DNA from 3 places in the Kitasatospora sp. NBC_00315 genome. Region 1 is predicted to be linked to each of the others. Evidence: riboswitches for the same ligand, from Rfam matches in the RefSeq annotation. Region 1 holds a riboswitch; each other region holds the start of a gene.
What was found. Region 1 has a riboswitch for S-adenosylmethionine ahead of OG823_RS24200 (putative leader peptide). Riboswitches for the same ligand answer to the same signal wherever they lie in the genome.
Positions count from the first base shown of each region.

Region 2: another riboswitch for S-adenosylmethionine. It lies ahead of thrC (threonine synthase); the one in region 1 lies ahead of OG823_RS24200 (putative leader peptide).
Region 3: another riboswitch for S-adenosylmethionine. It lies ahead of OG823_RS25330 (aminotransferase class V-fold PLP-dependent enzyme); the one in region 1 lies ahead of OG823_RS24200 (putative leader peptide).

Region 1 covers NZ_CP108025.1:5,801,600-5,809,458, reverse strand. Annotated here, with positions in the region: gene OG823_RS24210 (SDR family NAD(P)-dependent oxidoreductase) at 1-569, opposite strand, end outside; gene OG823_RS24205 (AAA family ATPase) at 771-3,983, opposite strand; gene OG823_RS24200 (putative leader peptide) at 4,139-4,234, opposite strand; SAM riboswitch class IV at 4,263-4,375, opposite strand; gene OG823_RS24195 (hypothetical protein) at 4,575-4,811, opposite strand; gene OG823_RS24190 (hypothetical protein) at 4,901-5,065, opposite strand; gene OG823_RS24185 (nuclease-related domain-containing protein) at 5,991-6,638, shown strand; tRNA gene OG823_RS24180 (tRNA-Val) at 6,812-6,883, opposite strand; gene OG823_RS24175 (hypothetical protein) at 7,122-7,859, shown strand, end outside.
Region 2 covers NZ_CP108025.1:3,714,233-3,722,091, reverse strand. Annotated here, with positions in the region: gene OG823_RS15055 (cupin domain-containing protein) at 1-42, opposite strand, end outside; gene OG823_RS15050 (DUF3263 domain-containing protein) at 168-395, shown strand; gene otsB (trehalose-phosphatase) at 514-1,359, shown strand; gene OG823_RS15040 (trehalose-6-phosphate synthase) at 1,407-2,876, opposite strand; gene OG823_RS15035 (glucosyl-3-phosphoglycerate synthase) at 2,915-3,949, opposite strand; SAM riboswitch class I at 4,141-4,273, shown strand; gene thrC (threonine synthase) at 4,291-5,574, shown strand; gene OG823_RS15025 (ubiquitin-like small modifier protein 1) at 5,604-5,882, shown strand; gene OG823_RS15020 (cold-shock protein) at 6,494-6,697, shown strand; gene groL (chaperonin GroEL) at 7,048-7,859, shown strand, end outside.
Region 3 covers NZ_CP108025.1:6,076,807-6,084,665, forward strand. Annotated here, with positions in the region: gene OG823_RS25320 (hypothetical protein) at 1-122, shown strand, start outside; gene trpD (anthranilate phosphoribosyltransferase) at 291-1,367, shown strand; SAM riboswitch class IV at 1,484-1,601, shown strand; gene OG823_RS25330 (aminotransferase class V-fold PLP-dependent enzyme) at 1,652-3,019, shown strand; gene OG823_RS25335 (Lrp/AsnC ligand binding domain-containing protein) at 3,020-3,301, opposite strand; gene OG823_RS25340 (rhomboid family intramembrane serine protease) at 3,327-4,103, opposite strand; gene OG823_RS25345 (hypothetical protein) at 4,334-4,597, shown strand; gene OG823_RS25350 (NYN domain-containing protein) at 5,002-6,330, shown strand; gene OG823_RS25355 (NlpC/P60 family protein) at 6,585-7,613, shown strand.

The DNA.
Region 1 (7,859 bases):
AGGCTCTCCAGCGCGAGGTGGACGGCGACCAGGGAGGAGGACTGGGCCGAGTCCACCGTCAGGCTCGGGCCGCGCAGGTCCAGCGTGTAGGAGACCCGGTTCGCGATGATGCCCCGGTTCAGGCCGGTCAGCGAGTGCCGGCCCACGGTGGCCGGAGCCTGGGCGACCAGGGTGGCGTAGTCGCCGCCGATCGAGCCGACGAAGACCCCGGCCCGACGTCCGGCCAGGGTGCGCGGCACGATGCCCGCGTCCTCCAGTGCCTCCCAGGCCAGTTCGAGCACCAGCCGCTGCTGCGGATCGGCGGCGACGGCCTCGGCCGGCGAGATACCGAAGAACTCGGGGTCGAACCGGTCCACGTGGTCGAGGTAGCCGCCGGGGCGGGCCTCCTCGCCCTCGGCGAAGCGGCCTGGCGGAAACGTGCCGACCGCCTCGGCGGCGCCGTCCAGCAGCCGCCAGAAGGAGGCCGTGTCCGGTGCTCCGGGCAGGCGGCAGGCGGATCCGATGACGGCGGTCGCAGTCGCGAGCACGCTCTCGGGCAAGGACGGGTGCAGGTGTTCCTGGCGCGCCATCGTGAGATTCCACCTCTGGGAAAGGGCTTCTTCCGGCGCTCCCCAGTCTTCTGTCGCGCACCTGCGGCGCTAACCCCTAGCGGGCCCCTGCGGGACCCCTAGCCCTGCTGGACCCTGCTAGGGGTCCTGCCCCGGCGACCTGCGCCGGCCCGTCCCGCCGACCGGCCGGCGGCCGGTCGGCGGCGGGACGGCGGCCGGTCGTCATCCGGCCAACTCGCCGCCGAGGTAGGGCGATCGGCGCAGATCCAGCCGCCGCCGGACGCCGAGCTTGCGGTAGACCCGGGTCAGGTGCTGCTCGACCGTGCTCACCGTGATGTACAGCTTGCGCGCGATCTCCCGGTTGGTGAGCCCGTGCACGGCCAGTTCGGCGACCCGCCGTTCGGCGTCACTCAGCAGTTCGGCGTCACCGAGCCGGTCACCGTCACCGAGCGGTCCGCCGTCGCGGAGGTGGCCGCCGTCCCGGAGGTGGCCGACGCCGCCGGGGTGACCTACGCCCGCGCCGGGGTGGCCTGCGCCGCCGAGACGGTCGGTGGCCGTCCCCGGCCGGTCGGTCCCCGTCCCCGGCCGCTCGGGCGAGGCCCCGGACGGGAGCGGCGTCGGCGGTTGGGCGGGCACCGCGCGCGGGCGCGGAACGGCGGCACGCACGTCGTGCGACAGCCCCGGCCGGGCCCTCCGCTCGGCCAGCCGGGCCCGGGCCGGGTCGCCCTGCGCCTGGTGGACGGCGCCCAGCTCACCCAGTACGGCGGAGAACTGGACGTGGTCGCCGGCCCGCTCCAGGGCGTCGGCGGCGCGTTCCAGCAGACCGGCCCGCTCCGTCGGCTCCCCCGCCGCCGCGCGGACCCGCAGCGCCATCCCGCGGACCCGGGCATGACCGCCCGGACCCAGCGCGGCAAGCTGCCGCTCGGCCAGGGCGATAGCCGACTGCCTTCGCCCCAGGGCCAGTTCGGCCTGCGCCGCACCGACCCGCCAGGGCACGATCCCGGGCAGGTGGTCCACGTCCCAGCGCGCCATCGTCTCGCCGCAGGCCCGGAAGTCGGCGAGGGCCTCCGGGATCCGGCCGACGGCCAGCAGGTGGCCGCCCCTGGCGTACCGGTAGTGCAGGCCGGCCGGCGTCCGGTCCATCTCGTCCGGGACGGCGAGGGCGAGGTAGCGCGCGGCGTCCTCGTGCCGTCCGAGCGCGGTCCGGACGGAGATGAGGGTGGACAGCGGGTAGCCCACCGCGACACCCCACCCCTCGGGACGGATCCGGGCGAACGCGGCCCGGGAGGCCTCCTCGGCGGTCCGCAGGTCGCCCTGCCGCAGGGCGGTCTCGGCCCGCAGCGCCGAGAACAGCGCGTGCCAGGTCGAACTGCAGTTGGCCGCGGTACGGGCCGCGATCGGCTCGCACCAGCGGGCCGCACGGTCCGCGCGGTCCGCGTACACCAGTACCGTCAGCGCGGAGGTCAGCGACTCCACCGAGGAGCCGCCCAGCCGGCCGTCGCGCAGGATCCGCTCCGCGCTGAGCACCGACTCCTCCGGGGGCAGCCCGGCCAGCAGGCCGCCCAGGACCGCCAGTCCGTCCTCGCCGCAGAACCGCGCGGACGGCACGGGCGCCGGCTGCGGGAAGAGCGAGCGGAACCAGTAGCCGAGCCAGGAGCGCAGCTCGCGCAGTCCCTCCGGCTCGTCGCCGGGCGGCTGCTCCGCCTCGAAGCGCTCCAGCGCGGCGGTGCCCTCCGCCACCCGTCCGTGCCAGAACAGGTACCGCACCGCCTTCAGTTGACGTCGCACCTGCGCTTCGCCGGAGTCCGCCCCGGTGCCCGGCAACCAGGGCACGCAGTGGATCTCCACCGGCTCGTCGGACCGAGCCGGAAGGTCCGAGGCCGGCAGGGCCGGCGACCGGAGTTCCAGGGTCGACGGTCCCGGACCCGTGAACCCATCGGTCGTGAAGCCCGTGGGCGTGAAGCCAGCGGGCGCGAACCCAGCGGGCGTGAGGCCAGCGGGCGTGAAGCCCGGAGTCGTCGGCTCCGCACCCGTCGCCCCCGGGGACGGGGCCAGGGCCGGAGCCGCGTCCGGCGTCGGCACACCTGCCACGGCACCTGTCACGGAAGTTGCCACGGGACCTGCCACGGCACCTGTCCGCGGAAGTCCCCACTGCGGCTGCAACGGCTGCAGCAGCTCCTCGGCCCACCCGTCCGTCCCACCGGGATCGCAGTCGCTGAGCACTTCCTCCAGCGCCTGCCCGAGCGCCGCTCCGAGGCCGGTCGCCGGGGTCGCCTGCACCGCCCACGGCGCCCGGACGTGTCCCTCCGCCGCGCGCAACTGCTCGGTGACCCGCTCGGCCGGCGCGCCGCCGGCCCGCAGCAGTTGGGCGGCCCGGCGGTGCAGTGCCGCCAGTTCCTCCGGCTTCATCGCGGCCAGGAGGTCCCCGCCGCCCGTCGGGTGCCGGAACCCGCCCTCGTGGAACAGCCCTGCGGCATGCAGCAGATAGGCCGCCCGGGAGAGCGACTGCGGTGCGAGCAGCAGGAGTTCGGCCAGGAGTTCGGGCTCGGACGGACGACCCAGCACCGCCACTCCCCGGGCGCAGCGCAGCGCCAGCGGGTCCATCCGGTGCAGGCAGTTCATCAGCCCCCGCCGGTAGTTCTCCCCGGCCACCAGCTCCTGCCGGGCCCGCCCCGGCTCCTGGTCCTCCAGCAGCGCCCGGACCAGCAGCGGATTGCCTCCGGTGAGCGCGTGCGCCTCGGCCGTCAGCCGCAGGGCCGCGTCCGCGCCGAACCACTCCCGGAGCAGCTCGGAGACCAGGCCGGCGGAGAGCAGGCCGAGCCGTACCCGCTCGTGGTGCGGCTGTCTGGCCAGCTCGACCTCGAAGAACGGGTTGGGCGGTGTCATCGTCTCGCGGGAGCTGAGCACGGTCAGCACCCGGGCGGTCCTGGTGCGCCGCACCAGGTAGAGCAGGAACTCCAGCGACTGCACGTCCGCGTCCTGCCGGTCGTCGACCGCCAGCAGCAGCGGGACCCGCTCGGCGAGCCGCAGCACGATCGAGCAGAGGCCGTGCAGCGCCTGCGGGGTGAGCCGCGCGCCGCTGTCCCCCGCGGGGGCCTCGACACCGGCCTCCAGGAGTCGCGCCACCTCGGCATCGGTGGCCGGGTCCAGGCCCGCGCTCTGGAAGAGCTGCCGGACGATCCCGAACGGGAAGTCCTTCTCCAGCGGAGAGCCCGCCGCGGCGAGCACCCGGACGCCGTGGTCGGCCGCGGCGTCCGAGAACACGTGCAGCAGTTCGGTTCGGCCCGTCCCCACGGCACCGTTGAGGGCGACGACACCGCCCTGGCCCCGCAGGCAGCGGTCCAGCGCATGGCGCAGCAGCCGGAACTCGACGTCACGGCCGGAGGGTTCGGATCGGTGGACAAGACGCGCGGCACGCGCGGTGGACGTGAGCATCCGCTCTCCTGGAGCAGGGCGCACGACCGGGCCGCGCAACGCTGCGCTACCCGTCGTACGAGAGGCCGGAAAAGAGGAGCGTCAGCGGTTGCGGAACAGGAACCCCGACGCACGAACCGAACCGCGACCCCGCACTGGGGTCCGGCCGAACGACCTCAACGACAGAGCGAGCTGGCACTGCGGACGAGGTCGACAGCCAGCCTGGCCACCAGCCTGAGCCGAACGGCATTGCTGCCGTGCACGCGCTGCATGGCCGTCTCCATTCCCCGTCACCCGGGGCATCTGTGCTTGCGACATGACACCCATGTCGCCCGGCTTATCCCCGGCGGCACCCCGCCACAGTGGAGGGTTGCCAGTCAGCCGGCCGGGGCCCAAAGCTGACATTCTTCGCCGCTCCGAGTGTACGAACGCCCGATCGGCCCCGTCAATCGAGCTTCGGTGACTCTTCGTCACACCGGTCGGCACCCGGGAGCGAGCCGTCGGCCACGGTCGCGGCCACCCGGAGCCGGTCGACCCCGCCTCAGCCGGTGCTCCCGTCGACGCCCGGCACACCGACCCGGACGCCAAACCGAACGTCACCCACCCCGGACGTCATCCGCCCCGGACGTCAGCTCGGACGTCATCGGTGATGAGCTCGACCGCCTCCCGCCGGGAGTCGACGGTACGCGCGTGCCAGTGCTGCAGGACCGGGTCCGCGAACGCCGACACCATGGCGTCGGCATCCGCCTCGGCCCACGGCCGCAGGAGCAGGCCGCCGGCCGACAGCACCGGCTGACCGGCCCTGCCGAGCGAGCCGACGGGCACGACGGGAGCGGTGAGACGTGGCATACCGGCATTCGACCACACGGGCGTCGGTACGGACATCGCCGGTCGGCATGCGCCCGGGACGGACGGCGCCGCTCCGGCCGCCGACGCGCCTACTCGGACTCGCCGAGCCCGTAGGCGACCTCGGCGATACCCGCCTCGCGACCGGCCTCGTACACCTCACGGACGAACGCGACCGCCGCAGCCTGATCGAGGTCCCGGGTGAGCCTCATCAGCTGTTCGACGTAGGTGGCCAGCCACTGCTCCGGAGTCTCCATGGCCCCATCCGACCGCGCCCCGAGCGCCGCCGCACCCCGTGCGGGGCCGATCAGGCGCCCGTACCGACGCACGCGCCCACGGGTCGGCCGTACGACCGGCTGCCCGCGTCGGGGCGGCCGACCGACGTCGGCCGTCGCAGTCCTTCCGTCGTAGTCCTCGGGCCGCTAACGCAACATGTCCGCGACCCCGGTGCGGGGATCCACCGCTACCTGAAGCGGGATCCAGGAACGATCCCAGCCGGTGTCGGTGCCCTCGCGCGGCCTGAACCGGAAGGTCAGGTGCGGTAGCACCCCGCTCGGCGTCCGCACCGGTGACAGCACCGGGCCGGACACCTCCCAGTCCTCGATGCGGTTCCTCCCGCTCTCCACGAATCTGGCTACGGCAAGGCCCCGGGCCGTTTCATGATCCATGGGCGGATCATGATCGACCGGCAGGCCGCCTGTCCACCGGTTCTGCCGCCCCCAGGAGCGTCTCCCGGCCGAACGCCGTCCACCACCCACCGGCCGCAGGCGCCGACCGCTCGGCTCGCCGCGTTCCCACCGATCCGTGCGTGGGCATACTGACTCCGTGTCGGGCGGGCGCGCAGGAGGGGGCGATATGACCGACCTGGTGGTCAAGCTGTGGCAAGTGCCGGGCAGGGAACGGCTCTACGTGAACAGACCAGGTGCCCGTGGCGCCTCGGTGGCCTGGCTGGACTGCAGGACAGGGGTGGTCACGGTCCACACTCCGCAACTGGAGGCCGCCGCCCTGGCCACCATCGAGGACTGGTGCGGATCCTCCGGCCGCCATGTACCACCACGAGCCGTCCAACGCCGGGCGGAGAGCCGCCCGCGCGCGACGGCGGACACGCCCCGGGTACCGCAGCCCCGGGTACCACGGCCCCGGGCACCACAGCCTCGGACAGCGCTGCCCCTCCTACCTCCCATGAGCGACGAGGACGACCTGGCACGCAACCTCCCCGGCGCCGGCCTGGAACGCCTGGTCCGCGAGGGTGAGGCGAGATACAAGCCACTGGTCCGGCTCGCCGCCAGGATCTCCCGGCAGCGGCTCGGGGACACGAGCACCCTCCGAGGACTGGAGGGTGAACAGATCGTGGGCGCCCGCCTGGAGTCACTGAAGGCCGCCGGCTGGAACGTCCTGCACGGAGTACCGCTGCCGTCCGGATCGGACATCGACCACGTGGTGATCGGCCCGCCGGGTGTCTTCACCGTCAACTCCAAGCACCACCCCGGCGCCACCGTCTGGGTCGGCGACGAGGTCGTGAAGGTCAACCGCAACGGCTTCCCCTACCTGCAGAACTCCGAGTTCGAGGCGACCCGCACCGCTGCCCTGCTGACCGAGTGGTGCGGCTTCGACGTCCCCGTCCACCCCGTCATCGCCATCGTCGGCGCACAGAAGATCATACTCGGGGTGACACCCGAAGTGACGGTCATCGACGGCCGCCAGATCGCCACCGCCCTCCCCTGCCGCCCGACGGAACTGTCCCCCGCCCGAGTGGACCGGATCTTCACCGTCGCCCGCCACCGCCACGTCTGGACCCACCTGGGCAAGCGCCGCAGCAAGCCCCGCTGACAGGGGGCCGCCGGCGACATCCGGCACCGGGACGGCACAGCCCGGCTGCCCACTCCCCCGCACCCGCCCCCGCACCCGCCCACTCCCCCGCCCCCGGGACGACAGAGGGCCAGTTCGTGAGGATCATGCCTCCGAACTGGCCCTTCGTGCTGGCGACCGTGGATCGCCGGATGTGGGCGCGGACGGTTTCGAACCGCCGACATCTGCTTTGTAAGAGCAGCGCTCTACCACTGAGCTACGCGCCCCCCGTCGCAGCCCGGGGGCACGACGAGAGGCAAGCCTACCCGCTCCGGCGGGGCGTCCGGTGCAGGTGGCCGAGGAGTGGGACGGGCCCGGGGCGGGCGCGAGGATCGCGGTGGGACGGGAATGGGGCCACGGGGGTGCCGGTAGGTGTGGCCGATCGGGAAGAATGGGTGGTGGATCAGCTGCCGGGCGGCCCGATGGGGTGTCCGGCGGCTCGGACGGCGGAGCAGGGAGCGCAGTGTGAGGGTGGCCGGCGGGAGCGGGCGGGCGCGGGGGCGCCTCGGGGGCGCGGCGGCCAGGGCGGGCGCGGCGGTCGAGGTGCTGGTGTTGCCGCTGGTGGTGGCCGGGGTGCTGGGGACGGCCGGGGTGGCGTCGTTCGGTGGTGCGGGGGGCGGCCGGGGCAGCTGGTGGCGGCGGGGTGATGCCGTGCGGGCCGATGCCCGGGGTGCGCGGGACGCGGCGCAGGAGGCGTTCTACGAGCTGGACTCGACACAGCGCGACGTGCGGCTGGCGGTGGAGACCGTCCGAGCGTCGGAGGACGGTGCGGCGGTCCGGCAGGCCCTGGCGGACTTCCAGCAGGTGACGGAGCGGGTCGACCAGGTCACGGTGAACTACCTGGCCGCGCTGGACGCGCAGGATCTGGACGCCGAGGAGCTGGAGTCGGGCGCGGCCACCCGGGCCCGGCGCCGGCTGGAGGACGTGACGGGGCAGCTCGGGTCCGCGAAGACGGATCTGGAGGGCTTCCTCCAGCGGCTCCAGCCAGTGCTGCAGCGCGCCGAGTCGCAGTTGATGCAGGTGGCCCCGGCGGTGGAGAAGGCCAAGCGTGCGCTGTTGGCGGCGACCACCGCGCTGGACGCCGTCCGGGCGGCGGGGCTGAAGGCGGACGATCTGGCGGCGCAGCTGGCGGAGCTGGCCCCGGAGCTGACCCGGCTGAACGAGGGGGCTTCGAAGCACGGGGTGGCGCCGACGCTGAAGCGG
Region 2 (7,859 bases), 2.1 Mb from region 1:
GAGCTCGGCACTCGGCACGTGCACGGCGTAGCTGTCGGTCATGCTCCCGACGCTAACCCGCCCGGGGCGCCGGGCGGGGGCGGCAGAGTGTGTCGGACCGGCGGGGGAGAATGACACCTCGTAGGGGCCCGCACCCGGCGGCCCGGGCGGACGCGGAGGTGGCGGCGATGGCGGAGCTCGACGAGCGGGAGCTCGCCGTGCTGGCCCTGGAGGCCAGGCCCTGGCGGACGGCCGGCGCCAAGGAACGGGCCGTCCGGGAGGAGCTCGGACTCTCCGGCACCCGGTACTACCAGCTGCTCAACGCCCTGCTGGACCGCCCGGAGGCCCTCGCCCACGACCCGCTGCTGATCAACCGGCTGCGCCGGATCCGCGAGCGCAAGCGGGCGGCCCGCTAGAGCCTGCCCACGGACGGGTGGGCGGTGGAGAGCCGTGGCGCCGGCCCCGGACGGCGCACCGGCGGTGCCCCGCGGTGCGTCGCGGTGTGCTCCGGGGAGCCGTGGGTAGGGTCCGAACATGGCCATCACCGACTTGCCGCAGCCCCGAACGACCGCCGGGCGGGACGGGCTGGCGGCCCTGCTCGCCGACCCCGGCGGGGCCGTCCTCACCTTCGACTTCGACGGCACGCTCTCCCCGATCGTCCCCGACCCGACCCGGGCCCGTGCCCACCCCGACGCCGCCGCCGCGCTCGCCGCGCTGGCCCCGCGGGTCGACTCGGTGCTGGTGCTCACCGGCCGGCCGGCCGCCCTGGCGGTCGAGTTGGGCGGCTTCGCCCAGGTGCCCGGCCTGGTCGTGCTCGGCCAGTACGGGGTGGAGCGCTGGGACTCCGCCAGCAGCGAGGTCAGGGCCCCCGCGCCGCACCCGGGGGTGCTGGCTCTGCGGCCGCTGCTGGAGCAGTGGCTGGAGGGCGCGGGAGCGCCGCCCGGCACCTGGGTGGAGGACAAGGGCAGGGCGCTGGCCGTGCACACCCGCCGCGCCGCCGCGCCCGAAGCGGCGCTGGAACTGCTGCGCGAGCCGCTGGCCGGCCTGGCCGCCGACCACGGCCTGCTGGTGGAGCCCGGTCGGCTGGTGCTGGAACTGCGCCCCCCGGGCATCGACAAGGGCGCCGCGCTGACCGCCTTCCTGCGGGAGCGGGGCGCCCGCTCGGTGCTCTACGCCGGGGACGACCTGGGCGACCTCGCGGCCTTCGCCGCGGTCGAGAAGCTCCGCGGCGAGGGCGTGCCCGGTCTGCTGGTGTGCAGCGCCGCGGACGGTGAGCCGGCCGTTCCCGAGATCGCCGACCGGGCGGACCTGGTGGTCCCCGGCCCGGCCGGCGTGGTCGCGCTCGCGCGGGCGCTGGCGGAGCGGATCGAAGGCCGCTGACCCGGGCGGCCGGGCCGGGCCGGGCCGGGCCGCCGGCCCGGCCCGGCTCAGCGCAGCGCGTCGAGCTGGTCCAGGAACCACTGCTGCGGCGGCAGCGCGGTGGCCGCCGCGGCGAGCCGCTTGGTGCGCTCGGTGCGCTCGGCCTCCGGCATGACCAGCGCGGTGTGCAGGGCCTGCGCGGTGGCGATCACGTCGTACGGGTTGACGGTGATCGCGTCGTCCGCGAGCTCCGCGTGGGCGCCGGCCTCCCGGGAGAGGACCAGGGCGCAGCCGGCGTCGGAGACCACCGGGACCTCCTTGGCCACCAGGTTCATGCCGTCCCGGATCGGGTTGACCAGGGCGACGTCGGCCAGCCGGTAGGCGGCCAGCGAGCGCGGGAAGTCGTCGTCGACGTGCAGGATCAGCGGCTGCCAGCCGTCGGCGGCGAACTCGGCGTTGATCTCCCCGGCGATCCGCTCCACCGATGCGGTGTACGCGCGGTACTCGGCGAGGTCGGTCCGTGAGGGGTAGGCGAAGGCGATGTGCACGACCCGGCCGAGCCACTCGGGCCGGGTGCGCAGCAGGTGCCGGTAGGCGAGCAGGCCGCGGACGATGTTCTTGCTGAGCTCGGTGCGGTCGACCCGGACGATCGTGCGGCGATCCCCGACCGCCTCCCGCAGCGCGGCGAGGCGCTCGTCGACGTCGGGGCGGTGCGAGCGCTCGCGCAGGAAGTCGGCGTCGGCGCCCAGTGCGTGCACGCCGAGCCGGGTGGTGCGCCCCGCGTGCGTCACGGTGAGCGCCTCGTGGTCCACCTCGGCGCCGAGCACGTCCGCGCAGCAGTCCGCGAAGGCGGTGGCCCAGCGGCGGGTCAGGAAGGCGGCCCGGTCGGCGCCGAGGATGCCGGTCAGGACGGCCTCGGCGACGTCGTCCGGCAGCATCCGGTAGTAGTCCGGCGGCGCCCACGGCGTGTGCGAGAAGTGCCCGATCCGCAGGTCGGGGCGCCGGGCCCGGAGCAGCGCGGGCACCAGCGAGAGGTGGTAGTCCTGCACCAGGACGGCCGCGCCGGGGGCGGCCTCGGCGGCGAGCGCGTCGGCGAAGGCGGCGTTGTAGGCCTCGTACGCCGCCCACTCGGTCCGGAAGCCGGCGTCGAAGGCGGGTTCGGTCGGCGTCGCGTACAGCAGGTGGTGGACGAACCACAGGGTGGAGTTGGCGACGCCGTTGTAGGCCCGCGCGAAGGTGTCGGGATCGATGTCCAGCATCCGGACGGCCTGTCCGCCGACGTCGTGGCCGGCCCGGTCCAGGCGCCCCTCGGGCGCCTCGCGCGCGGCCGCCCGGTCGGCGTCGCCGAGCGCCGCGCAGACCCAGACCGCCGAGGGGTCGTCGATGGCGGACAGCCCCGACACGAGGCCGCCGCCGCCCCGGCGCAGGCTCAGCGTGCCGTCGCCCTGCCGGGTGAAGGACACCGGGCCCCGGTTGGAGGCCACCAGGACGGGGGCGCTGCCGGTCGGACTCGAACGTACCGTCGTGAGATCGCCCATGGTTGGAACCTTGCCGTGGGCCGGTGCCCCCAAACCCCCTATCGCGTGGTGTGACGGCCCGCATACTCGGCGACGGTGCGCATCGGGGGCCGCTCGACCGCTCCCACCCGGTGGGTCTGCGGGGCGAAGCCGTCCCCGGTCCGGGTGAACTGGGTGAGCAGCGGGTGCACCAGATCCTCGCCGGCCTTCAGGCGGTGGCTGCGGTCCAGCCGCTCCAGGGCGGTGCGGTAGATGGTCGCGGCCATCCGGCCCAGCGCCTGGCTGTCCTGGTGGCGGTGGCGGCGCACGCCCACGTCGACCTGGGCCAGCGCGTCCAGGCCGGCCGTCTCCAGGGCGTCCACCAGCAGGCCGAGTTCGACGCCGTACCCGGTCGGGAAGGGCAGCCGCTCCAGCAGCGAGCGGCGGGCCGCGTACTCGCCGCCCAGCGGTTGGACGAAGCCCGCCAGCTCGGGCCAGTGGAGGTTGAGCAGCGGCCGGGCGACCAGCTCGGTGACCCGGCCGCCGCCGACCGGGTCCACCGGGCCGACGGCGCCCTCGGCGCCGCCGCCGGCCGGCGTGAGCGGGCGGTCGTACATCGCCTTGACCAGCTGGAGGCCCGGCTCGGTGAGCAGCGGGCCGACGATGCCCGAGACGAAGGCCGGGTCGAACTCGCGCAGGTCGGCGTCGACGAAGCAGACGATCTCGCCGGAGGTGACCAGCAGCGAGCGCCAGAGCACCTCGCCCTTGCCGGGTTCGGCGGGCAGCCGGGGCAGTATCGCGTCCCGGTGCACCACCCGGGCGCCCGCGGCGGCGGCGGCCCCGGCGGTGTCGTCCGCCGACCCGGAGTCGACCACGACCAGCTCGTCGACCAGCGGCACCCGCTCCATCAGCTCCCGGCGGATCACCCGGACGATGTCCCCGACGGTGGCCTCCTCGTCGAGGGCGGGCAGGACCACGCTGATCGTTCCGGCCGGCCCGGCCGCCCGCTTGGCGGCGAGGAGGCTGTGCACCGGACGGTCGGCCGCGCTCCAGGAGCGGCGGCGCAGCCAGGACGCCACCTCCGGGAGAAGCGCGGTGGGCAGCTCGGCAGGCACGGGCACACTCCTTGGTGGGGCACAGCACGGGTGGGGCGCAACCAGTGTGGGTGAGGCGGCTCACGCCGCCCGGGGCATCTCGGGTGGCGGACGGACGGGTTCAGGGTTGACGCCTTCGGATACAGTCTTCGTACAGCGTTCAGACCTTCGCACGCCGGGGTCCCCCGCTGAGCAGGACCACAACTTCACAGAGCTCATCCAGAGGGACTGAGGGAACGGCCCGTCGAAGTCCCGGCAACCTTCTCGCGCGGCGGCTTCGGCGGCCCGGCGGGACAGGTGCCAATTCCGTCCTGTGGCGCGCCCGCGTCATGGGGAAGATGAGGAGAGAGGCCTCCGCCATCATGGCTATCGACACCGCAGCCGCCGCGTCCACCGTTGACCTCGGCCCCGCCACCGCGCTTTCCTGTCGCGAGTGCGGCACCCGCTTCCCGCTCGGTCCGAGCTTCGCGTGCCAGGAGTGCTTCGGCCCGCTGGAGATCGCGTACGACTTCGGCTCCATCGACGCCGAGGAGCTGCGCAAGCGGATCGAGGCCGGCCCGGCGTCGGTCTGGCGCTACGCCCCGCTGCTGCCCGTCCCCGCCGACGTCGCCGACAAGCCCAACCTGAACCCGGGCTGGACCCCGCTGGTGAAGGCCGACAACCTGGGCCGCGAGCTCGGTTTCAGCGCCCGGTTGTACGTCAAGGACGACTCGGGCAACCCGACGCACTCGTTCAAGGACCGCGTGGTGGCCTGCGCCATCGAGGCGGCCCGGGTGTTCGGCTTCACCACGCTCTCCTGCTCCTCGACCGGCAACCTGGCCGGCGCGGTGGGCGCCGCGGCCGCCCGGGCCGGCTTCAAGTCCTGCGTGTTCATCCCGCACGACCTGGAGCAGGCCAAGGTCGTCATGGCCGGTGTGTACGGCGGCGAGCTGGTCGGCATCGAGGGCAACTACGACGACGTGAACCGCTTCTGCTCGGAGCTGATCGGTGATCCGGCCGGCGAGGGCTGGGGCTTCGTCAACGTCAACCTGCGCCCGTACTACGGCGAGGGTTCCAAGACCCTGGCGTACGAGATCTGCGAGCAGCTGGGCTGGCGTCTGCCGGAGCAGCTCGTGATCCCGATCGCGTCGGGCTCCCAGCTCACCAAGATCGACAAGGGCCTGCAGGAGCTGATCAAGCTCGGCCTGGTCGAGGACCGCCCGTACCGGATCTTCGGAGCCCAGGCCGAGGGCTGCTCCCCGGTCTCCGCCGCCTTCAAGGCGGGCCGGGACGTCATCCGTCCGGTCAAGCCCGACACCATCGCCAAGTCGCTGGCGATCGGCAACCCGGCGGACGGCCCCTACGTCCTGGACATCGCCCGCCGTACCGGCGGCGCGGTCGAGGACGTGACCGACGCCGAGGTGGTGGAGGCGATCAAGCTGCTGGCCCGCACCGAGGGCATCTTCGCCGAGACCGCCGGCGGGGTGACCATCGGCGTGCTGAAGAAGCTGGTCGAGACCGGTCAGCTGGACCCGTCCAAGGAGACCGTCGCGATCAACACCGGCGACGGCCTCAAGACCCTGGACGCGGTGGCCGATGCCGGTTTCACCGCGACCATCCGCCCGACGCTGGAGTCCTTCCGCTCGGCCGGCCTCGCCTCCGCCTGATCCCCCACCCCGCTAGGAGAGCCACCGCCATGAGCGCCAACGTCCGCATCCCGACCATCCTGCGCACCTACACCGGCGGCGCCGCCGAGGTGGCCGCCGAGGGCGCGACCCTCGCCGAGGTCCTCGCCGACCTGGAGAAGAACCACGCCGGCATCGCGGCCCGGGTGCTCGACGACACCGGCAAGCTGCGCCGTTTCGTGAACATCTACGTGAACGACGACGACGTGCGGTTCGCCGAGGGCCTGGCCACGGAGATCAAGGACGGCGCCAGCGTCTCGATCATCCCGGCGGTGGCCGGCGGCTGCTGAGCCCCGGCGGCGGCCGCCGCCGCGGCAGGAGCGGCCCGAGGCCGTAGCGCACGACCGAGCCGCCTTCCCCACCCGGAATCGCATTCTCCGGGCCGGGAAGGCGGCTCTCGGTGTCCCGGTGGGAATCGGGCGGCCCGCGGCGGAGTAAAGTGTCCGACAGTGCCGATGACGGGTCCCCTCCCCATTCCGGCAGCTTCCGCGCCCGTGGGCGCTCCGCGACACCCGTGACCGTCCGGTCGTTGAGACCGGTGCGGGTCGCGCCCGTGGAACATGTCAGGCAGGTGTCAGAATTCCTGCCGTGTTTCGGGTAATTCGTCCGCTATGTCCCGCGCCGAATGCCAAATTTATCCATATTGATCCGGTATTGCCCCTTGACAGTCGCCGTGAATTCCCGGTGGCTGGGCCTGTTGCAGAGGGCTTCGGTACGGATACATTCAGCCGCGGTCGACGCGTTCACCCGTTCAGCCGGTCACCGCCCGGTGGCTCTCGGTGGGTGTCCGTGGTGTGCGGGGCTGTGCTCAGGGGGGGTTCCCCGGGTCGGCCTCAACCAGACCCGGGACCGCGACCCGCGGGCACCGTGAAGGGCCAGTACAGCACTAGGGGAGTTCGGAATGGCTCAGGGCACCGTCAAGTGGTTCAACGCGGAGAAGGGCTACGGCTTCATCGCGGTCGACGGTGGTGCGGACGTGTTCGTCCACTACAGCGCGATCCAGATGGACGGCTACCGCACCCTCGAGGAGGGCCAGCGGGTCGAGTTCGAGATCTCCCAGGGACAGAAGGGCCCGCAGGCGGACATGGTCCGCGCGGCGGTCTGACCTTTCCGGACCCCGGAGCCTCGTCTCGGCCCAAGGGCTGGTGATCCGCTTCGACCGACGGGCCCGTACGACTCACGTCGTACGGGCCCGTCGGCACGTCCGGCCCCGCGCGTCCCTCCCGCGGGCGCCCGCGGCGCCGTGACGCGTCCGCCTGGATCGTCGATTGGGCTTGCACTCGACATGGTGGAGTGCTAATCATTGGCGTTAGCACTCACAGCTTGAGAGTGCTACGGACCGGGTCGGTGAGGCCCCCGGGAGCGGTAGGGGAAAGGACCCCCGCACACCAGGGCCGTCCGTCGCGGGCACCTACCGGTCCGAGCATTCGCCGCCGTCTCGGAGGACCACTTCACATGGCAAAGATCATCGCGTTTGACGAGGAAGCTCGCCGCGGCCTTGAGCGCGGGATGAACCAGCTTGCCGACGCCGTCAAGGTCACGCTCGGCCCCAAGGGTCGCAACGTCGTCCTTGAGAAGAAGTGGGGCGCCCCCACGATCACCAACGACGGTGTCTCCATCGCCAAGGAGATCGAGCTCGAGGACCCGTACGAGAAGATCGGTGCCGAGCTCGTCAAGGAGGTCGCGAAGAAGACCGACGACGTCGCGGGCGACGGCACCACCACCGCGACCGTCCTGGCCCAGGCCCTGGTCAAGGAAGGCCTGCGCAACGTCGCGGCCGGCGCCAACCCGATGGCCCTGAAGCGCGGCATCGAGAAGGCCGTCAAGGCCGTCTCCGACCAGCTGCTCGCCCAGGCCAAGGACGTGGAGACCAAGGAGCAGATCGCCTCCACCGCCTCCATCTCGGCCGCCGACACGCAGATCGGCGAGCTCATCGCCGAGGCGATGGACAAGGTCGGCAAGGAAGGCGTCATCACCGTCGAGGAGAGCAACACCTTCGGTCTGGAGCTTGAGCTCACCGAGGGCATGCGCTTCGACAAGGGCTACATCTCGGCCTACTTCGCCACCGACCTGGAGCGGATGGAGACCTCGTTCGAGGACCCCTACATCCTGATCGTCAACTCCAAGATCGGCTCGGTCAAGGACCTCCTCCCGCTGCTGGAGAAGGTCATGCAGAGCGGCAAGCCGCTGGTCATCATCGCCGAGGACGTCGAGGGCGAGGCCCTGTCGACCCTGGTCGTGAACAAGATCCGCGGCACCTTCAAGTC
Region 3 (7,859 bases), 280 kb from region 1:
TCGCCGCCTGGAGCCGGGCGGACGCCGCGATCTCCCGGCCGGTGGACCCGGTGGCGCTCGCCGAGGCCGCGGCCACCCTGCTCCGCAGCCGTACCGCGGGCCGGGCCCCGGCCACCCGCTGACGCCGGCGCCGCCGCCCGGCCGCCCCCGTCCGCTCCCCTTCTCTCTCCCGCCGTCTCAACAGGAGAGAAGAGGGGAACGGGCGGGGGCGGCCGCGAGGCGGCGCTCGATAGGCTGACCTCAAGGTTCCGGAGCTCCTCCGGTGACACCCACGAGAGCTGGAGTCAGCCATGGTGAACGTGCACCCTGCGAACGGCGGCAACGACCCCGTGCAGGTGGTCCGCGCCTGGCCGGATCTCCTGTCCGCGCTGTTGAGGGGCGAGGACCTCACCCAGGCCGACACCGCCTGGGCGATGGACTGCATCATGAGCGGCGAGGCGAGCCCCGCCCAGGTGGCCGGCTTCGCGGTGGCCCTGCGGGCCAAGGGCGAGACCGTGGAGGAGATCTCCGGCATGGTGGACGCGATGTACGCGCACGCCGAGCCGCTGCACATCCCCGGCCCGGCGGTGGACATCGTCGGCACCGGCGGCGACCGCGCCAAGACCGTCAACATCTCCACCATGTCGGCGATCGTCGCGGCGGCCGCGGGCGCGAAGGTGGTCAAGCACGGCAACCGGGCCGCCTCCTCGGCGAGCGGGTCCTCGGAGGTGCTGGAGAAGCTGGGCATCAGACTGGACCTCGGTGCGCAGCGGGTCGCGGAGGTGGCCGAGGAGGTGGGCCTGACCTTCTGCTTCGCGGCCAAGTTCCACCCGGCGATGCGGCACACCGCGCTGGCCCGCCGGGATCTCGGCGTACCGACCGCCTTCAACATCCTCGGCCCGCTGACCAACCCCGCCAAGGTCACCTCGCACGCCATCGGCTGCTTCGACACCCGGCTGGCCGGGCTGATCGCCGGAGTGCTGGCCCGGCGCGGCGCCACCGCCCTGGTCTTCCGCGGCGACGACGGCCTGGACGAGCTCACCATCTCCACCACGTCCCGGATCTGGACGGTCAAGGACGGCACCGTCACCGAGAGCACCTTCGACCCGCGCGAGGTCGGCATCGAGCTGGCCGGCATCGAGTCGCTGCGCGGCGGGGACCCCGAGCACAACGCCGGGGTGGCGCGCCGGCTGCTGGCCGGCGAGCGGGGGCCGGTGCGCGACGCCGTCCTGCTGAACACCGCGACCGCGCTGGCGGCCCTGGACCTGACCGACGCGCCGCTGGCCGGTCAGCTCGCCGCGGGCATCGAGCGGGCCGCCGCCGCCATCGACTCCGGCGCGGCGCAGGCGCTGCTGAAGCAGTGGACCGAGGCCACCGCCCGCTCCTGAACTCCCTCAAGGCCCGGGGTGGTCCGCGATCCGCCCCGGGCTCCGGCGGAGCCGTGCGGTCCGGATGGCGGACACCTGTTTGACCACCGGGTGGCTCCTCCGTAGAGTCTGGGCCAGGTCATGAGTGGCAGCGACAAGCCCCAGCTTGCTGTCCGGCAACCCTCCGTCCGTGGCGGGGTGCCCTGGGTGAGGACCGGGCTTCGCGGCGATCCGTCCGCGCGGCAAGCGCGGACCACCGGCATTTCTGCACTCCCGGGGTCCAGACCTCAGAGGAGTGCATTCCGATGTCCGTGATCTCCACCGAAATCTGCGCCCCGCTCGCCGTCCTCGGCCACGACGTCCAGGTCCCGCTCGCCAGCGGCGAGAAGGTCGGTTACGCCGCCCTCGACTACGCCGCCAGCTCGCCGGCGCTCCAGCGGGTCTGGGACGACGTCGCCGCGTACGCCCCGTACTACGGCAGCGTGCACCGCGGCGCCGGCTACCTCTCGCAGCTCTCCACCGACCTGTTCGAGCAGAGCCGCCGCACCGTCGAGGAGTTCCTCGACCTGCGCGAGGACGACCAGGTGGTCTTCACCCGCGCCACCACCGACTCGCTGAACCTGCTGGCGGGCGCACTGCCGGCCGGCACCCGGATCTTCGTCTTCGAGACCGAGCACCACGCCTCGCTGCTGCCGTGGCGCCGTGAGGGCCTGACGGTCGACTACCTGCGCGCCCCCCGCTCGCACGCCGAGGCCGTCGCCGCGCTGGACGAGGCGCTGGCCGGCGCGGGCGAGGGCCCGAAGCTGTTCTGCGTCACCGGCGCCTCCAACGTGACCGGCGAGCTGTGGCCGGTCGCCGAGCTCGCCGCCACCGCCCACCGGCACGGCGCCCGGATCGTCCTGGACGCCGCCCAGCTCGCGCCGCACCACCGGGTCTCGGTCCGTGAGCTCGACGTGGACTGGGTCGCCTTCTCCGGTCACAAGCTCTACGCCCCGTTCGGCGCCGGCGTGCTGGCCGGGCGCAGCGACTGGCTGGACGCGGCCGAGCCCTACCTGGCCGGCGGTGGCGCCACCCGGACGGTCGCCCGTGAGGCGGACGGCTCGGTCGCCGTCGAGTGGAACTCCGGCCCGGCCCGGCACGAGGCCGGCTCCCCGAACGTCATCGGCGCCTACGCCGTCGCCTCGGCCTGCCGGGCGCTGACCGAGGCGGGCTTCGACGCCCTGGAGGCCCGCGAGCAGCAGCTGATCGGCCGGCTCACGGCCGGGCTGGCCGAGATCCCCGAGGTCAAGGTGCTCAGCCTGTTCGGCGCCGACTCCGCGCGGGTGGGCGTGCTCTCCTTCGTGGTGCAGGGCTGGAACAGCTCGCACTTCTCCGCCGCGCTCTCCGCCGAGTACGGCATCGGCGTGCGCGACGGCCTGTTCTGCGCCCACCCGCTGGTGCGCACCCTGCTGGGCGGCGAGGACACGGAGCCGTCCGAGTGCGGTGCGCCCGAGCCGTCCCTGCCCGGCGAGCGCAGCCTGAACGCGATCCGGGTCAGCTTCGGGGCCGGCACCCCGGACGAGCACCTGGAGCGCTTCCTGACCGCCGTCCGCGAGCTGGTCACGGACGGCGCCGCCTGGAGCTACCGCAGCGAGGGCGGCCGGTGCGTCGTGGACACCCGCCGGGACGGCTGACTACTCGTCCAGCCCCAGGTCGAAGGCGGCCTCCAGGTCGTGCTGGGAGTACGTGCGGAAGGCGATCTGGGTCTCGGTGTGCGCCACACCCGGCACCTTGTTGAGCCGGCCGGGGATCACGTCGGCGAGGTCGTCGTGCCGACGCACCCGGACCATCGCCACCAGGTCGTAGCCACCGGTCACCGAGTAGACCTCGCTGACGCCCTCGATGGCCGCGATCGCCTCGGCGATCTCGGGGATGCGGTCGACGCTGGTCTTGATCAGGACGATGGCGGTGATCACGCTGATGCTCCTTCGTGGGGTGTCGTCAGCCTAGCCGCCGGGGGCGGTGGTGGGCGGCCCAGGTGAAGGCGAAGCCCACCGTGAAGCCGATGACGTGCACGAGGTACGCCACCCCGGTGCCGCCCGAGCGCACCGACCACCACTGCAGTGCGAACCACAGGCCCAGCACCAGCCAGGCCGGGAAGCGCAGCGGCAGGAAGAGCAGGACCGGGACGAGCGTGGTGACCCGGGCCCGGGGGTACAGCCGCAGGTACCCGCCGAGGACGGCCGCGATCGCTCCCGAGGCGCCGATCAGCACCCGGGTCGAGTCCGCCGAGTGCGACTCGGCGAGCGCGTACCCGTACGTGGCGACGGCGCCGGCCACCAGATAGAAGAGGAGGAAGCGGGAGCGTCCCAGCCGTTCCTCCACCCCGGCGCCGAAGACGTACAGGAACAGCATGTTCCCCAGCAGGTGCAGCCAGCCGGCGTGCACGAACAGGGAGCTGAGCACGGAGAGGGCCGGCGTCTTGCCGGGGGTGGGAGCGGGCGGGCAGCCGGCCCCGCCCTGCGGCTGCTCGATCCGGTCGGCGGTCAGCGGCCGGTGGTCGAGCAGTTCGGCCGGAATCGCCCCCCAGCGCTGCTCGTACCGCTGTTCGGCGCAGACCCGGGCCGGGCCGGTGCCGTACAGCGGGTTCAGCCCGGCGGCCGGGCCCAGCAGGAAGACCAGCACGTTGAGGGCGATCAGGGCATAGGTGACGGCGGGCACGGGCACGGCGGGGCCGCCGTCCTGCGCGCCGGTGTGGTCCAGGACCGGGATCGCCATGCCCCGGAGCATTCCTCGGCCCGGCCCCGGCGACACCGCGGCGTACTGCGTGCGGGTGACGGCGGCGGAGCGCCACCGGTGCTCCACGGAGAGAGATCAGGACCGGTGGCCGGTGCGCGGGACCCAGGCAATAGGCTTGGGGCGGGCATTCCCCGCCTCCCGCCGTCGACGCCGGGACACCGGGGGGAGCGCCTCCCGCCCAGACAGGGAACAGCCGAGAGGACCCCCCGATGACCGTCCCCGCCCTGACCGCAGAGACCCGCTGGCGCTGCACGCTGTGCGGCAACCTGACCCGCTTCGACGTCACCCGTTCCGCGAGGGTCGTCGAGTACCTGCACTTCGATCTGGCGGGCGAGTCCAAGGTCGAGGAGACCGAGGTGCTGGCCGAGACGGTCGAGTCGGTGCGCTGCCGCTGGTGCAACGCGGTGGACCAGATCGAACTGGTGGACCGGCCGGGTGCCGAGAGCGCCGAGGCCGGCGGCGCGCAGGCCTGACCCGCGGCCTGGCCGGCGGCGCCCGGCCGGGGCGCCGCCGGGCCCGGGGGAGTGTGGCGCGGCGCGGTGTGGGGCACGGTAGACGGGACAATTGCAGAGAGCGGTGAGTTTCGGGGCAGCGGCAGCCGGCCGTGAGCACCCCGCGCGAGAGGATCGGAGCCGAGGACGTGGTGGACGCAGCGAGGGAGCCCGCCGAGTCGCAGGGGCAGCCGCCCGCTGTGGACACGAGCCCCCCGGACGCGGACGGGGCCGCCCCGGCCGGCGCCCGCGGCGATGCCACGACGGGCACCGGCCACGCTGCCGCGGGCACCGCTGCCGAGCGGGACGGCCACGAGCGGGACGGCCACGAGCCGGGCGGCCGTGCCACCGGTGACGAGCCGGGCGGGCCGGACGCCGCCGGGCCGGTGCCCGAGGGCCGTGCACCCGAGCAGCTCGACCGTCCGCTGCCCGAGGGCGTCCGCCGCCGGGTGGTCGGAATCGCCGCCGACGCGCTGGGCGGCCTGCCCGTCGGCGAGCTGCCGCTGTCGCTGCGTCAGTACGCCAAGTTCACCCCGGCCCGCCGGGCCAAGTACGCCGCCACCGCGCTGGCCGCGGCCCTGGAGGCGGAGCCTGCCTTCCGGGTGCGGATAGCGGACCGGTTGCGCCTGGGCCAGCCCGACCTGGTCTCCGCGCTGGAGGCGGGCAGCGTACCGGGCGCGGCCGACCCGATGGACGTCGCCACCGCCGCCTACCTGCTGCGCCCGCCCGGTTGGTCGCGGCTGGTCGCGCAGGCCGGCGAGCAGGCCGAACGGGCCGGCGCCGAGGGCGCGGTCGCCGAGGCCACCCGGCTGAACGAGAAGCTCCAGGCGGAGCTGGCCGAGGCGCGGGCCGCCGCGCGGGCCGACCTGGACCGCCGCCGGGCCGAGTCGGAGGGCGTGCGCAGGGAGGCCGAGTCGCTGCGCAAGAAGGCGCGCTCGCTGGAGAGCGACACCCGAAGGGCCCAGGCCGAGGCGCGGAAGCTGGCCGCCGAGCTGGAGGCGGTCCGGGCCGCCGCCGCCGCGGAGCGCAGCGCCGCCGAGAGCGAGGCGCGCCGGCTGCGGCACCGGATCTCGGAGCTGGAGACCGCGGTGGAGCAGGGCCGCCGCTCCGCGCGCGAGGGCCGCAGCGTGGAGGACATGCGGCTGCGGCTGCTGCTGGACACCGTGCTCCAGTCGGCCCAGGGGCTGCAGCGGGAGCTGGCGCTGCCGGTCGCCCAGATCCATCCGGCCGACCTGGTCGAGGCGGTGCAGCCGGCCTCGGCCTCGCCGCACGACGTGGCCCGGCGGGCGCTGGCGGAGGACGATCCGGCGCTGCTGGACCAGTTGCTGGCGATCCCGCAGGTACATCTGCTGGTGGACGGCTACAACGTGACCAAGACCGGCTATCCGACCCTGCCGCTGGAGCAGCAGCGGATCCGGCTGCTCGGCGGCCTGGCGATGCTGGCGCAGCGCACCCAGGCGGAGGTCACCTGTGTCTTCGACGGCCAGGACCTGGACGTCCCGGTGATCCTGGCGCCGCCGCGCGGGGTCCGGGTGCGGTTCAGCCGTACCGGGGAGACCGCGGACGAGCTGATCCGCCGCCTGGTGCGGGCGGAGCCGCAGGGGCGTCCGGTGGTGGTGGTCTCCACCGACCGCGAGGTGGCCGACGGGGTGCGCGACGCGGGGGCCCGGCCGGTGGCGTCGATTCTGCTGCTCAACCGGCTGGCGCGGTCCTGAGACGTCCGGCCCCTCGGACCGTCGCGGGGCCGGTGCGCGGGCCCGGCGGGGGCGGGCGGGGGCGCCCGGAGTGACAGCTGGTCAGCGGCTTGGTGACGCGGGTGTGTGGGTCACGTGAAATCCCCGCCGGAGCTCCAGGTTCATGGTCCCGTGGGAGTGGCGGAAAGCTCTGATCTTCACTAGGGTCTGGCGTCAAACCTATTTCCGGATACTCACTCGTTCGGGTGAGTCCGCAGAAAGAAGGAGCGGGTCTTTTGGCCTCCCACCGCCGTCCTAAGCAGCCGAGCCGCGCACGGGTCTCCGTGCTCACCGCTGCGGCGGCGACCGCGGTCGCCCTCTCCGCCCAGATGAGTGCCCACGCCGCGCCGGCGCCCAAGAAAGAGGACGTCAAGGCGCAGGTCGACCAGCTCAACACGGAGCAGGAGCAGGCGGCGGAGCGGTACAACGGCGCCAAGGAGCGGGCCGACCAGCTGCGCAAGCAGGCGGACCAGCTGCAGGACCAGGTCGCGCGTGGCCAGGACCAGATGACCCACCTTCAGGCCGGTCTGGCCGAGGTGGCCGGCGAGCAGTACCGCACCGGGGGCATCGACCCCTCCGTCCAGCTGATGCTCACCTCCGACCCCTCCGGCTACCTGGAGCAGGCGGCCAGCGTCCAGCAGGCCACCTCCAGCCAGGCGGACGCGCTCAAGGGCCTCCAGGACCAGCAGCGCCGCCTGGACCAGCAGAAGATCGAGGCCGCCGCCGTCCTCGCCTCGCTGGACGAGACCACCAAGGACCTGAACCAGGCCAAGGCGGACGTCAACAAGAAGCTCCAGGAGGCGAACGCGCTGCTGAGCCAGCTCAGCGCCTCCGACCGGGCCTCGATCACCCAGGGGGACGGCCGCGCCTCGCGCGACTCCGTCCGGGTCGACCTCTCCGCGCTCCCGCAGGCCGCCGGCTACGCCGGTGTCGCGGTCGCCAAGGCGATGAGCAAGCAGGGGTCGCCGTACGTCTGGGGCGCCACCGGCCCCAGCACCTTCGACTGCTCGGGCCTGATGGTGTGGGCCTACGGCCAGGCCGGGGTCTCGCTGCCGCGTACCTCCCAGGAGCAGGGCAACGTCGGCGCCCGGGTCCCCTCGCTCGCGGACGCCCAGCCCGGCGACCTGATCGTCTACGGCAGCGACCGGCACCACGTGGCGATGTACATCGGCAACGGGCTGGTCGTGCACGCACCGCACACCGGTGACGTGGTGAAGGTGATGAAGGCGGACGCCATGCCGATCAACACCATCCGCCGGGTCTGACGCACCGGGAGGCGCCCGGTGCCGGGCGCCCCGGGCCTCTCCCGCTCGGCCCCTGCGGGCCGGCCGCCCTCGGTCGCGGCGAGCGGACAACGCCCGCATAACGGACATTTGCTGACCGTTCGCCACATCCAACACGCCCGAACCCGGGGAAATCGTTCTGTGATCTGGAACACCCCCGGCCGGCGCTCCGTGTGACCAGCTGATGAAAAACAATCAGCCCTCCGTGGGATTCCGGTCACGGATGGT